4 regions of the Faecalibacterium sp. OM04-11BH genome follow, and region 1 is predicted to be linked to each of the others. Evidence: predicted binding sites of a transcription regulator. Region 1 holds the regulator's gene; each other region holds the start of a gene.
What was found. Region 1 encodes Rex, which represses fermentation and respiration genes when NADH is low (regulators of the CRP and FNR family bind a similar motif). Its sites were predicted from a motif close to ATTGTTAANNNNTTAACAAT; they were not measured.

Region 1 (3,424 bases):
GCACCCAACACAAAGCTGCCGCAGCCGAACAGCCCGAACAGCACATCGTGGAGCACCCGCCATACGGAATCGCCCTGCACAAAGGCCAGCACCATCAGCAGCAGGCCGCCGAACAGGGTGCCAAGCCCTGCCGGGAGCCGCTGTTCTGCCTTTTTACGGCGGGCAGCAGTGCGCCGTTTCGTTGATTTTCGTTTTTTCGTTGCCATTCTACTCTGTTCCCCAACTTCCCATAGACACAATAATTGATTTTACTATTGTACCACGCAAGGGCAAAAATGGCAAACCATAATGTTGTTTTTCTTGAGGAAAATGGAACGAACCCCCTCAGTCTTTGCTTCGCAAAGCCAGCTCCCCCAAGGGGACGCCTTTTGTGGTAGAGATAAACGTTCCCGTTGCCACTGAAGCCGTCCCCTTGGGGAAGGTGGCATCGCCGCAGGCGATGACGGAAGGGGTAAACCCACAACACACTTTACCCCCGCTCGATCTCCCTGTACAGCCACGTCAGCGCGTCCGAAAGACCGCCCAGCTCGTCGATGAGCTTTTCCTTTACGGCGCGGCGTCCGTCCAGTACCGTGCCCATGTCCATGACCAGCTCCCCGGTGTGGAGCATCAGCTGGGTGTAGCGCTTTTCCGGCATACCGCTGTGGGCGGCTACAAAACCGGTGATGCGCTGCTGCATCTGCTCGAAGCAGTGCATGGTCTGCGGCACGCCTAAGATCAGCCCGGAGTGCCGCACCGGATGCACCGTCATGGTGGCGGTGGGGACAATAAAGCTGTGCCGCGCGCTGACCGCCAGCGGGATGCCGATGGAGTGCCCGCCGCCCAGCACCAGCGTGGCGCTGGGCTTGGAGATACTGGCGATCAGCTCCGCCAGTGCAAGCCCAGTCTCCACATCGCCGCCCACCGTGTTCAGCAGCACCAGCAGCCCCTCGATACGGGGGTCCTCCTGCACCGCCACCAGCTGGGGGATGACGTGCTCGTACTTGGTGGTCTTTTGCCCCTGCGGCGCTTCGGTATGCCCTTCGATCTGGCCGATGACGGTCAGGCAGTGGATGACATGACCGCCCCGGCTCAGGGTGACCGTGCCCAGATCCTCGATATCCTCTTTTTCCATCCGGTGCTGCTCTGCGGGGGTGTCTTTTGCCGTATCCATGCGCATTCTCCTTCCGTAGCGGGGTCTTTGTGGGGTCAGTATCCCCCGGCATCCGGGGAAGTATACAGGAGAAAAGAAACAAAAAACTTTGTGAATTTTTTGCTTTTTTATAAATAGGTATTTGACATTCGCCTTTCATGCTGTATACTTTAAATAATATAACAGGATAAAACGGAACATCTCTCTGCGCGCAAAGAAGCCCCTTGCATGGCGGCAGAAGCTGCAGCGCGTTGGGCAGAAAGGAGAATTTTCCTATGAACACCCCCCAAAAAGCATCGATCCCTGTGATCAAGCGTCTCCCCAAATATTACCGGTATCTGCGCTCCTTGCAGGACGACGGCATTACCAGCATCTCCTCCCGGGAGCTGGCTTCCCAGATGGGCACCACTGCCTCGCAGGTGCGGCAGGACTTCAACTGCATCGGTGACGTGAACGGACGGCAGGGCATCGGCTACTCGGTGGAGAACCTGCTTTCCATTCTGGAAAGCCTGCTGTTTGGCAACGGCGACCGTCTGCCCACCATCCTGATCGGCTGCGGCCGTCTGGGCAAGGCGGTGAGCCGCTTTATCACCACCGACACCAACGGCTACAAGCTGATCGCGGCCTTTGACGTGGCCGAGAACGAGGTGGGCAAGGAGATCAGCGGCATCCGCATCCGTCACATTGACGAGCTGGAGGCCTTCTGCGAGGAAAACAAGCCCAAGGTGGCGGTGCTCTGCGTCCCCCGCGATGGTGCACAGCAGGTCAGCGGACGGCTGGTGGATCTGGGCATCGAGGGCTTCTGGAACTTCTCCCACTATGATCTGTCGGTGCCTTACCCCGATGTGGTGGTGGAAAACGTCCATCTGGGCGACAGCCTGATGAGTCTGGGCTACCGTCTGCGCAATCAGGAGTGACGGCATGGCAAAATTGTATTTCCGCTACGGTGCCATGAACAGCGGCAAGAGCACGGCGCTGATGCAGGTGGCACACAACTACGAAGAGCAGGGCATGAAGGTGCTCATTTTAAAGCCGCAGGTGGATACCAAGGGCGGCGGGGAGCTGGTGAGCCGTCTGGGCGTGCGCCGCAAAGCAGACCTGCTGATCCCGCCGGAGCTGGACGTGTTCGAAGCCGTGAAGGCGGCAAACGATGCTTCTGGCCCACTGGCCTGTGTGCTGTGCGACGAGAGCCAGTTCTTTACCCCGGAGCAGGCCGAGCAGCTGTTCATGATCACGGTAGATCTGAACATCCCGGTGATTTGCTACGGTCTGCGGGCAGATTTTTCCCTCAAGGGCTTCCCGGGCTCTACCCGTCTGCTGGAGCTGGCACACACCATCGAGGAGATGAAAACGATCTGCACCTGCGGGCGCAAAGCCATCTGCAACTGCCGCAAGGTGAACGGGCAGTTCGTCTTTGAAGGCGAGCAGGTAGCCATCGACCTTGAAAACGATGTGCAGTACGTCAGCATGTGCCCCCAGTGCTACTTCAAGGCGCGGCGGGCGTTCTACGCTGCAAAGAAAAACTGAGATACCTTTATGTTGTATACAAGCCGCTGTACCGCGCTGGGTGCAGCGGCTTTTTTGCGTGATTTGCGGAAGAGCTACCCCCTCAGCCTCGCTGCGCTCCGCGGGGGAGGTTTTTGCTTGCCGGGGGATGTTCTCTTTTGACACCAAAAGAGAACCAGAAAAGTGCCAGCGATTTCGACGCGCTGGAGCCACGAAAAAGGGGCTGCTCGCCCCTTTTAACCCCAAAGGGGTGGGCTACACCGGAAAAAACTGAAGATTCACGCCTGTTCGGCGTGAAGATCTTTTAACCGTTTTTTCCGGCTCCGCCGATTTGAAGCCCCTCAGTCGCTGCGCGACAGCTCCCCCAAGGGGGAGCGGGCACGCCCGCAAGCTTTGCACTTTAGCTGGAAACTGTATCGCTATGCCAAGGGCTCTCCCTTTGAGGAAAGACTTCCCCCGTTCCGGGGGAAGATGTCGCGCAGCGACAAAAGGGGGAGTCTGTCACCGTAGGTGACGGAGAGGGCGCACGCCGCTAGCCCTATTTTAAAGTATCAAACGCAATAAAAAAAACCTTCCCCACCACCGCCAAAAGCCGTCCCCTTGGGGAAGGTGGTTGCGAACACAGTGAGCAGACGGAAGGGGGATCCCTGACAGGCTGTATACAGACTGATATATTAATTTGCTGCGTTTCGCGGCCACTGATATATCAACTGGGTGAAATACGCACGTTTTTTGCGCTATTGATATATCAGTTCAGACTAGGCAGTTACTCAACGGAGAGGAGAG
Region 2 (3,424 bases), on a different contig from region 1:
CCCATGTGCTTGTTGAAGCCGCAGGCATCCCACAGTGCATCGTTGACCATGGTATCCACGATCTCGCTCTTGCCCATGGGAGCGCCCATGCGGTAGCCATAGCGAGCCTTCTGCAGTGCGAAGGGAGCCATGTCCATGTTCTCCATGCCGCCTGCAACAACGATATCAGCATCGCCTGCCTCGATCATCTGAGCAGCCATGTTCACGCAGTTCAGACCGGAGCCGCAGACCACGTTGACGGTGACAGCGGGGGTCTCGATGGGCAGGCCAGCCTTCAGGGCAGCCTGACGAGCGACGTTCTGGCCCAGACCAGCCTGAATGACGCAGCCCATGTAAACATGATCGACCTGCTCGGGCTTGACGTTTGCACGGTTCAGAGCCTCCTTGATGACGATGGAGCCCAGCTCAACAGCGGGAACGTTGGCCAGAGTGCCACCGAACTTGCCGATAGCGGTGCGGCATGCAGATGCGATAACGATCTTTTTCATGTGAATAGCCTCCTGAATTGTGTATGTGTGTTACTTATCGGTTACCCATTTATCAAAACGCCCTGCGGCATTTTTGCGGTATCAGATCTTTTCCCTCTCCCGGAGCTGTGCGTATTTTTCGTTGACGGCCTTTTCCACATTGGGTGTGACGAACTTGCTGATGTCACTGCCGTAGTACGCTGCTTCCTTTACAATGGTGGAGGAAAGATAACTCCATTTGATGCTGGTGGCAAGGAACATGGTCTCGATGCCGGGCATCAGTGCGTGGTTGGTTTGCGCAAGCTGGATCTCGTTTTCAAAGTCCGTTACTGCCCGCAGTCCCCGCACCATTACGGATGCGTGACGCTTTTTTGCGAACTCTACGGTCAGGCCGTCGAAGCCTTCCACGGTCACGTTGGGGATGTTCTTGCAGCATTCCTGCAGCATAGCCACCCGTTCCTCCACTGTGAACAGCGGATGCTTGGCGCTGTTGATCAACACCGCCACAATGAGGTGGTCGTTGATCTTTGCTGCGCGTTTGATGATATCAAGGTGTCCCTTGGTGACCGGATCGAACGACCCGGGATAAACTGCTGTTGCCATCGGTCAGTGTCCTCCTTGTGCGCTGTAATTACTAAGCGCGATGTGGTTCTGCCATGATAGCACTTTCCAGCCTTGGGTGCAACCTGAAACTGCTGCGGTGCGTTTTATCGTTAAATTTTAAACGAATCATCCCGCACTGCTCCGCAGTTGCTTCCCACGCTATTAGTAAAGCACATCGTCAAAATTTTATCAAGTCTTTTTCTCAACTTTTTTGTTTTTTGCATACCAAACAATCCCCACATAAAGCCAAGAAAACTGTTCATTATGCTATACTGGCTGTTTTTTAGCCAAAACTATTGATTCTACACTTTGTTAATGTTATAACTAAGTTGAGCTGTTCTGCGCGGAGCGGAGCACACACTGCTGCCTTGTTTATAAGGTTACCATACAGATGTGGCAAAACGGTGTGCATTCCGCAAAACAGGCGTAAAACAGCTGCATAATTTGTCCGCACAGAATTGTTTACAATTCTTTTATGTATTTTAAGAGAGGATGGTTTATAATGGATTGCAAGGAACTGTACGCACAGAAGCTTATGACTGCTGCGCAGGCTGCCGCTCTGGTCAAAAGCGGCGACTGGGTGGATTACGGCTGGGCTGTGAACACCCCTGTGGCCGTGGACGCCGAGCTGGCAAAACGCCTGCCGGAGTTGGAAGGGGTCAACTTCCGGGGCGGCATCCTGATGTGGGTGCCGGAGATCTTCCAGATCAACGACCCTGCTACCCACATGACCTGGAACAGCTGGCACATGGGTGGCATTGAGCGCAAGGCCATTGCGCAGGGTTTCGCCTTCTACTCCCCCATCCGCTACTCTGAGCTGCCCCGCTACTACCGCGAGAGCAGCGACCCCGTGGATGTAGCAGTATTTCAGGTGACCCCCATGGACGAGCACGGCTACTTCAACTTCGGTCCCAGCGCTTCGCATCTGGGTGCTGTGTGCGAAAAGGCCAAGAAGATCATCGTGGAGGTCAACACCAATATGCCGCGCTGCCTTGGTGGCATGGAGAACTGCGTACACGTTTCTCAGGTAAGCGGCATTGTGGAGGGCGCAAATCCCCCCATCGGCCAGATGGCAGCTGCCGGTGCCGCTACCGAGGTGGACCTGAAGGTAGCCAACCTCATCGTGCCGCAGATTCCCAACGGTGCCTGCCTGCAGCTGGGCATCGGCGGCATGCCCAACGCCATCGGCGGGCTGATTGCACAGAGCGATCTGAAGGATCTGGGCGTGCACACCGAGATGTATGTGGATGCCTTTGTGGATATTGCCAAGGCCGGCAAGATCAACGGCAGCCGCAAGCAGCTGGACAAGGGCCGTCAGGTCTACGCCTTTGGTGCCGGCACCCAGAAGATGTACGATTACCTGAACGATAACCCGGAGTGTATGTCTGCCCCGGTGGACTACACCAACGACATCCGCAGCATTTCCGCACTGGACAACTTTATTTCCATCAACAATGCTGTGGATATCGACCTGTTTGGTCAGGTGAACGCCGAGAGCGCCGGTGTGAAGCACATTTCCGGCGCAGGCGGTCAGCTGGACTTCGTGCTGGGCGCATACCTTTCCAAGGGTGGCAAGAGCTTTATCTGCCTGTCCTCCACCTTCTTTAATAAAAAGACCGGCCAGCTGGAAAGCCGCATCCGTCCCACGCTGGAGAATGGCAGCATCGTTACCGACACCCGCGCCAACGTGCACTATCTGTGCACCGAGTATGGCTGCGTGAACCTGAAGGGCTTGACCTCTTGGGAAAAGGCCGAGGCTCTGATCAGCGTGGCACACCCGGACTTCCGTGAGGAGCTGATCCGCGAGGCTGAAAAGCTGCACATCTGGCGCAGAAGCAACAAAATTTAATAAGCGCTGTGGGTATTCCCGCTGCCCGCAGCAGGAATGGAGTTTGTCATGATGGACAAAAAGCCGCACATCAAACCGTATCTCTATGGGATGCTCGCAGGGTTTGGTGCCATTGCACTGAGCATCATCTTCTTTTTCCTTATTTACCGCTTTGACGGCTTCGGCTCGGCCATCTCTACCCTGACCGGCATCCTGATGCCCTTTATCTACGGTGCCGTCATTGCCTATCTGCTCAAGCCGGTATGTAACAGCATCGAAAGCTTTCTGCGCCGGTTCATCCCGGAAAAGATGAATGGTCTGATCAACGCGCTGTCCGTGGCGCTTACCATCCTGTTCGGGCTTTTGCTGGTGTATGCACTGGTCATGATGATCGTGCCGCAGCTGATCACCAGCGTGACTACCCTGTACTACACCGCGCAGGCCAACATTACAAAGTTCATGAACTGGGCAAACCATCTGGAGTTTATTGAAAAGAACGAACAGATCACGGAGCTGCTCAATTCAG
Region 3 (3,424 bases), on a different contig from region 1:
CTACCTGCTGACATAGAATAACAAAAAAGTCTGAACTGAGGCATCCGCCACCGGTTCAGACTTTTTTATACCATAAAACCACAGACGGTTGCGGACAGCAGCGTGCAGTTTAAGCTACTGTCAGCACTCGTCGTACTGCTTTTGCAGATAGTGCAGGCATTGGACGGCGTTTTCCGGGGTGGTGTTCTCCAAGGTGGCGAACACATAGGGCTTCTGTTCCTTGGCAAACCGCAGAATGGTGCGGTAGTCGCCCATGCCACCCTGTCCGGCACCGGTGGCAGCCAGCTGACCGCCGGCGTCCTGCCGCAAAAAGTCCTTGAAGTGGATCATGGCAACATCCTTGCCCAGCAGCTCGATGGCTTCGGCAAACACTTCCTCCCGGCGGTCCACGTTTTCCATGTTCAAAAGGTTCACCGGGTCCAGCAAAATCTGCAGATTGGGGCTGCCAATCTCATCCAGCACGGTGCGGGCGCGGCGGGCGTCATACACGATATGCTTGACCACCGGCTCAATGGCAATGGTCACGCCGTACTGCTCGGCGCAGCGCACCACCGGCTTGAAGTTTTTGATAAAGGTGGCAAGGGCGGCATCGCTGCGGCACTCCGGGCAGAACTTGTACTCCGCGTTGGGTGCTCCGGTCTCGGTGCCCACCATGCCACAGCCCAGCAGGCTGGCAAAGCGGATATGTGCGTAGTACTTTTCCTGAATGGCGTGCAGAGCATCCGTATCCGGGTGCGCCAGATTCAGGTAGTTGCCCAGCACCGCAATGTCCAGCTCGTTTTTGGCAAACAGGCGGCGCAGATAGGCCGCGTAGCCGGGGGTGAGAGCAGAGGGGGTGTTGGGCACCTCCTTCAGGGATTTGCTCAGTGCCAGATGCACGCAGGAAAAGCCCTTCTTGCGTACCAGCGGCAGCACCTGCTCAATGGGCAGCTTTTCCGCGTCGTGCAGACGCAGACCGAATTGGATCATGCTTGGTTCCTCCTTTGGTTTGGGTGCATTTTTACCATTATACACCAAAACTGTCTGCGGGGGAACACCCCAAGCCCCTTTAGAAGCTGCTTTAAAGCGCGAAATGTTGTCCAAAGTGTTGTCCACATAGCAAAAGCCGCCCGGATTCCAACGAATCTAAGCGGCTTTTCTTGGAGCTGGTGACAGGAGTTGAACCTGCAACCCACTGATTACAAATCAGTTGCGCTGCCATTGCGCCACACCAGCAAAGGTTACTAGGATAGTATAACACAGGCACGGCCATTTGGCAAGGATTGTTTTTTTGCAGGGGATAATAATGCCGGAAAACGGACAAAAATGATAGAAAACAATACACAAGTATAAAAATATACTACAAATTTAAACAATTTTACATTGCAAATTTTTTGACGATGTGCTATGCTGAAACGTAGAGAAACGCCGCCGGAAAGGCGGCTGCAAACAGATTTGGAGGATTTGTATTATGGCTGACCGCATTGTTCTGAATACCATCTCCTACCACGGCCACGGTGCCATCGAGAACATCGTTCCCGAGCTGACCGCCCGTGGCTACAAGAAGGCTTTCGTCTGCTCCGACCCCGACCTGATCAAGTTCGGCGTTACCAAAAAGGTCACCGACCTGCTGGATGCCGCAAACTTTGCCTACGCTGTTTACAGCGAGATCAAGCCCAACCCCACCATCGCCAACGTACAGGACGGCGTGGCTGCCTTCAAGGCTGCCGAGGCTGACTGCATCGTGACCATTGGCGGTGGCTCCTCCATGGATACCGCAAAGGCCATCGGCATCATCATCAATAACCCCGAGTTTGCGGACGTCCGCTCTCTGGAAGGCGTTGCCCCCACCAAGAAGCACGCGGTGTTCACCATTGCAGTGCCCACCACTGCCGGTACTGCTGCTGAGGTCACCATCAACTACGTCATCACCGATGTGGAGAAGAAGCGCAAGTTCGTCTGCGTGGATACCAACGATATCCCCGAGATCGCTGTGGTCGACCCCGATATGATGTCCTCCATGCCCAAGGGTCTGACCGCTGCCACCGGTATGGATGCGCTGACCCACGCCATCGAGGGCTACATCACCAAGGGTCATTGCGTCATTTCCGATATGTTCCATCTGGAAGCCATCAAGCTCATCAGCCAGAGCCTGCGCGGCGCTGTGCAGAATACCCCGGAGGGCCGCGAGGGCATGGCTCTGGGTCAGTACATTGCCGGTATGGGCTTCTCCAACGTGGGTCTGGGCATCGTGCACTCCATGGCACACGGCCTGTCTGCCCTGTATGACACCCCGCACGGTGTGGCCTGCGCCATCCTGCTGCCGGTGGGTCTGGAGTACAACAAGAGCGTTGCCGGCGAACGTTACCGTGCCGTGGGCAAGGCCATGGGCGTTATGGGCATCGACGAGATGAACGACGTGGAAGCCGCTGATGCTACCATCGCCGCCGTCAAGCAGCTGAGCGCAGACGTGGGCATCCCCGCAAACCTGCACGGCATCCTGAAGGAAGAGGACATCCAGTTCCTCGCCGAGTCCGCTTTTGCAGACGCCTGCCGTCCCGGCAACCCCCGCGACACCAGCGTGGAGGAGATCGTGGAGCTGTATAAGAGCCAGCTGTAAGCTGTAAAAAATGACCTTGAGAGCCGCTGCACCGTGCTTGTGCAGCGGCTTTTTTAACGGAAAAATGTTTTTAATTGCATTATTCCGGGCAGACTGCGGTCTGCCCGGAATGATGCGTTCGTAAAATGAAAACGCACGCCAATTGTAACATTTTTCTGCCGTCCTCTTGTGCAAACCAGCGCAAGCGAGTACAATTAGAGCATAAAAACAGAAGGCGAGGAAAGCGCGATGACACTGAACTTCTACACGCTGGGCGTGCTGTATCTGATCTATTCCTTCCTTGGGTGGGTAGGGGAGACCGTGGTGGCTACCTTCCGGGGCAAGCGGTTTGCAAACCGCGGCATGGCGGCGGGGCCGTTCTGCTTTGTGTATGGTACCACGGCCATCCTGATGGCAGTGGGCTTTGCAGATATGCGCACAAAGCCGGTGGTGCTGTTCGTGGCCTGTATGCTTACGGCTACCGTGGTGGAGTGGTTCACGGCAAAGCTGCTGGAGCGGCTGCACAACCGCAAATGGTGGGACTACTCGGATAAAAAGTTCAACCTGAATGGTTACGTCTGCCTGCAGTACTCGGTGCTTTGGGGTGCGCTGGGCATGGTGACCGTGCTTTGGGGCAACGGGCTGCTGCTGCGGCTGTGCGCCCTTGTGCCGGACTGGCTGCTGCATCCGCTGGTGTGGGTCGCGCTGGGCATCGCGGCGCTGGACCAGCTGGGCTCGGCGGTGCTGGTGGGGCGGTACGCGGCGCAGCACCCGGTGCTGGAGCAGCTGAACCAGAAACTGGAGGCGCGCTCCGACACCCTGCGCCGCCGCATTGCCATGTATGTG
Region 4 (3,424 bases), on a different contig from region 1:
GTGGCAAAGCTGCGCGGCGTGCTGGGCACCCGCAAGCTGGGACACAGCGGTACGCTGGACCCCATGGCCACCGGTGTGCTGCCGGTGTTCTGCGGCGGTGCCAGCAAGGCGGTGGATCTGCAGCTGAACCACGACAAGACCTACCGCGCCACCCTGCGCCTGGGCGCACGCACCGATACCGGCGATAGCACCGGCACGGTGCTGGAAACTGCCCCTGTCACCGCCGGGGAAAAGGAACTGCTGGCTGTACTGCCGCAGTTTATCGGCCCGCAGATGCAGGTACCGCCCATGTACTCCGCAGTCAAGATCAACGGCCAGCCGCTGTATAAGCTGGCGCGTGAGGGCGTGACCGTGGAGCGCAAGGCGCGCCCTATTGAAATTTACGGTATCGAGTACGGCGGCAGTCCGGCAGAAAACGAGTATGTACTGACGGTGCGCTGCTCCAAGGGCACCTATATCCGCACCCTGCTGGAGGACATCGCCGCCGCCATGGGGCAGAAGGGCACCATGAGCGCTCTGCGCCGCATTGCTGCCGGTCTGTACACCGAAGCAGATGCCCACACGCTGGAAGAAATTCTTGCCGCAAAGGAGCAGGGGAGCGCTGCACTGGAAGCACTGATGCTGCCGGTGGAAAGCGTGTTCACCCCGCTGCCGCTGCTGATGGTGGAGCCGTGGGTGGAGCAGCACCTGTACAACGGCTGTCCCACCAGCCGCTACCCCGCAGCAGACGGACGCTACCGGGTGCGCAATGCCGCCGGGCAGTTCCTTGGCCTTGCCAACATCACCGGCGGGGTGCTCCGGGTGGAAAAACTGTTCGTGGAACGTAATTGAGCAATAAAGGAAACAAGACCCATGCAGATCATTTCTCAGTTTGCCCCGCTGCCGCTGGCACAGCCTGAAAAAGGCACCGCCGTGGCAATGGGCTACTTTGACGGCATCCATATCGGCCACCGGGCGGTGATCGAAGGGGCGGTACAATGGGCAAAGACCCATGATGCAGCTCCGGCGGTGTTCACCTTCCGCCTGCCGGTGGAAAATAAAATGAAGGGCAAGCGCCTGCTCTCCACCGAGGATAAGCACGCTTTGATCCACAGCCTTGGGGTGGAGTATTACCTCACCCCGGACTTTGAGGCGATCAAGGCGCTGAGCCCGGAGGAGTTTGTGCGCGGCATTGTGGAAAACTGCCACGCCCGGGCGCTGTTCTGCGGCGAAAACTTCACCTTTGGTGCAAAGGCTGCCGGTACGCCGGAGCTGCTGCGCACCCTCTGCGCCCCTCTTGGGGTAGAAGTAGTGGTGGTGCCCATGGCACAGTTTGAGGAAAAGCCGGTGTCCTCCACCCGCATCCGCACTGCGCTGGAGGGCGGGGATATCCCCGCCGCCAACGCCATGCTGGGCATGCCCTATGCCATCCGCTTTGCGGTGCAGCACGGGGCAGGGCTGGGGCACACCCTCGGGGTGCCCACCATCAACCAGCTGTACCCGCAGGGTTTCCAGATGCCCCGCAGCGGCATTTATATCACCCGCACCTGCATCAACGGGGTGTGGTATCCTTCGGCCACCGGTCTGGGCAGCCGCCCTACTGTGAACGATGACGCCACCAAGGTGACCTGCGAGACCTTTATCCCGGGCTTTTCCGGCAACCTGTACGGCACCGACCCGGTGGTGGAGTTCTACGCTTACCTGAGCCCCAGCAAAAAGTTTGATACGCTGGACCAGCTGCGGGATTGCATCAACGATGCCGCCCGCCGCGCACAGGAGTATTTTGCATAACGCCTGAATAGCGGAAAAAATTATTTTTATTTGGGGTCGAGAAACGCCTGTGGGCGTTTTTCGACCCCTTTTGTCGTGAAGGAAAACAGTATTTCCGGCGTCTGCGGGCAGAAAAAACCACACTTCGGGCAAAATAGACACATTTCCGTGCAACAATGGCAAATGTTTGTTAAACAATTATCTATCTCATATCCTTGCAATGCACGCAGTTTTTGTTTATAATAGTAGCTGTACGGGGCAAAGCCCCGATTGTGAGCGAGACTCTGGTTCAGAATTATAATTTGAGAGGAGTTTTTACCATGGGTTTAGGTAAGAAGACGATCGACGATCAGAACTACTGCGGCAAGAAGGTGCTTGTCCGCTGCGATTTCAACGTCCCGATGAAGGACGGTGTCATCACCAACGAGAACCGCATCAACGCAGCACTGCCCACCATCCAGAAGCTGGTCAACGATGGCGCTAAGGTCATCCTGTGCAGCCATCTGGGCAAGCCCAAGAACGGCCCCGAGGCTAAGTTCAGCCTGGCTCCCGTTGCTGTGGCTCTGAGCGCAAAGCTGGGCAAGACCGTTGTGTTTGCTGACGACGACAACGTTGTGGGCGAGAACGCAAAGGCTGCTGTGGCTGCCATGAACAACGGCGACGTCGTTTTGCTGCAGAACACCCGTTTCCGCAAGGAAGAGACCAAGAACATGCCCGAGTTCAGCGAGGAGCTGGCTTCTCTGGCTGACGCTTATGTGGACGACGCCTTCGGCAGCTGCCACCGTGCACACTGCTCCACCGCAGGTGTCACCGACTACATCAAGGATACCGCTGTCGGCTACCTGATGGAGAAGGAAATCAAGTATCTGGGCAACGCCGTCAACGACCCCGTCCGTCCCTTCACCGCTATTCTGGGCGGCGCTAAGGTCGCTGATAAGCTGAACGTCATCTCCAACCTGCTGGAGAAGGTCGATACCCTGATCATCGGCGGCGGCATGGCTTACACCTTCGTCAAGGCTCAGGGCTACGAAGTGGGCAAGAGCCTGTGCGACGACACCAAGCTGGACTACTGCAAGGAAATGATGGCTAAGGCCAAGGAGAAGGGCGTCAAGCTGCTGCTGCCTGTGGATGCTGTCTGCATCAAGGACTTCCCCGATCCCATCGACGCTCCTGTGGACGTCACCGTGGTGCCTGTCACCGCTATCCCTGCTGACATGGAGGGCTGCGACATCGGCCCCGAGACCATGAAGCTGTTTGCTGACGCTGTCAAGGCTTCCAAGACCGTTGTCTGGAACGGCCCCATGGGCGTGTTCGAGAACCCCACTCTGGCAGCTGGTACTCTGGCTGTTGCCAAGGCTATGGCTGAGAGCGATGCTACCACCGTCATCGGCGGCGGCGACAGCGCAGCAGCTGTGCAGCAGATGGGTCTGGGCGACAAGATGACCCACATCTCCACCGGCGGCGGCGCTTCTCTGGAGTATCTGGAGGGCAAGGAGCTGCCCGGCATCGCAGTTATCCAGAACGCATAATTTTTCCGGCATCACAATGGGTGCGGCGGCATTTACGCCGCCGCATCTTTTCTTTTTGTGCAGGCAATTTGTAAATATTTACGAAGGTAAGGAGAAAATAACAATGGATAAGGCAAAGCGCAAGGCTATTATCGCTGGCAACTGGA

Region 2: a site for Rex is predicted at 1,379-1,398, ahead of DXB44_RS02920 (butyryl-CoA:acetate CoA-transferase). Genes of this name have one in related genera too.
Region 3: a site for Rex is predicted at 1,362-1,381, ahead of fucO (lactaldehyde reductase). Genes of this name have one in related genera too.
Region 4: a site for Rex is predicted at 1,936-1,955, ahead of DXB44_RS07905 (phosphoglycerate kinase). Genes of this name have one in related genera too.

The regions. Positions count from the first base shown of each region.
Region 1 covers NZ_QULS01000003.1:49,505-52,928, reverse strand. The annotation lists gene DXB44_RS03865 (DNA translocase FtsK) at 1-206, opposite strand, end outside; gene DXB44_RS03860 (ATP-dependent Clp protease proteolytic subunit) at 470-1,153, opposite strand; gene DXB44_RS03855 (redox-sensing transcriptional repressor Rex) at 1,408-2,049, shown strand; gene DXB44_RS03850 (thymidine kinase) at 2,054-2,659, shown strand.
Region 2 covers NZ_QULS01000002.1:243,319-246,742, forward strand. The annotation lists gene DXB44_RS02910 (acetyl-CoA C-acetyltransferase) at 1-488, opposite strand, end outside; gene coaD (pantetheine-phosphate adenylyltransferase) at 570-1,070, opposite strand; gene DXB44_RS02920 (butyryl-CoA:acetate CoA-transferase) at 1,573-2,919, shown strand; gene DXB44_RS02925 (AI-2E family transporter) at 2,968-3,424, shown strand, end outside.
Region 3 covers NZ_QULS01000007.1:92,775-96,198, reverse strand. The annotation lists gene DXB44_RS08045 (sugar phosphate isomerase/epimerase family protein) at 121-969, opposite strand; tRNA gene DXB44_RS08040 (tRNA-Thr) at 1,141-1,215, opposite strand; gene fucO (lactaldehyde reductase) at 1,451-2,599, shown strand; gene DXB44_RS08030 (putative ABC transporter permease) at 2,828-3,424, shown strand, end outside.
Region 4 covers NZ_QULS01000007.1:64,107-67,530, reverse strand. The annotation lists gene truB (tRNA pseudouridine(55) synthase TruB) at 1-831, shown strand, start outside; gene ribF (riboflavin biosynthesis protein RibF) at 853-1,770, shown strand; gene DXB44_RS07905 (phosphoglycerate kinase) at 2,070-3,278, shown strand; gene tpiA (triose-phosphate isomerase) at 3,382-3,424, shown strand, end outside.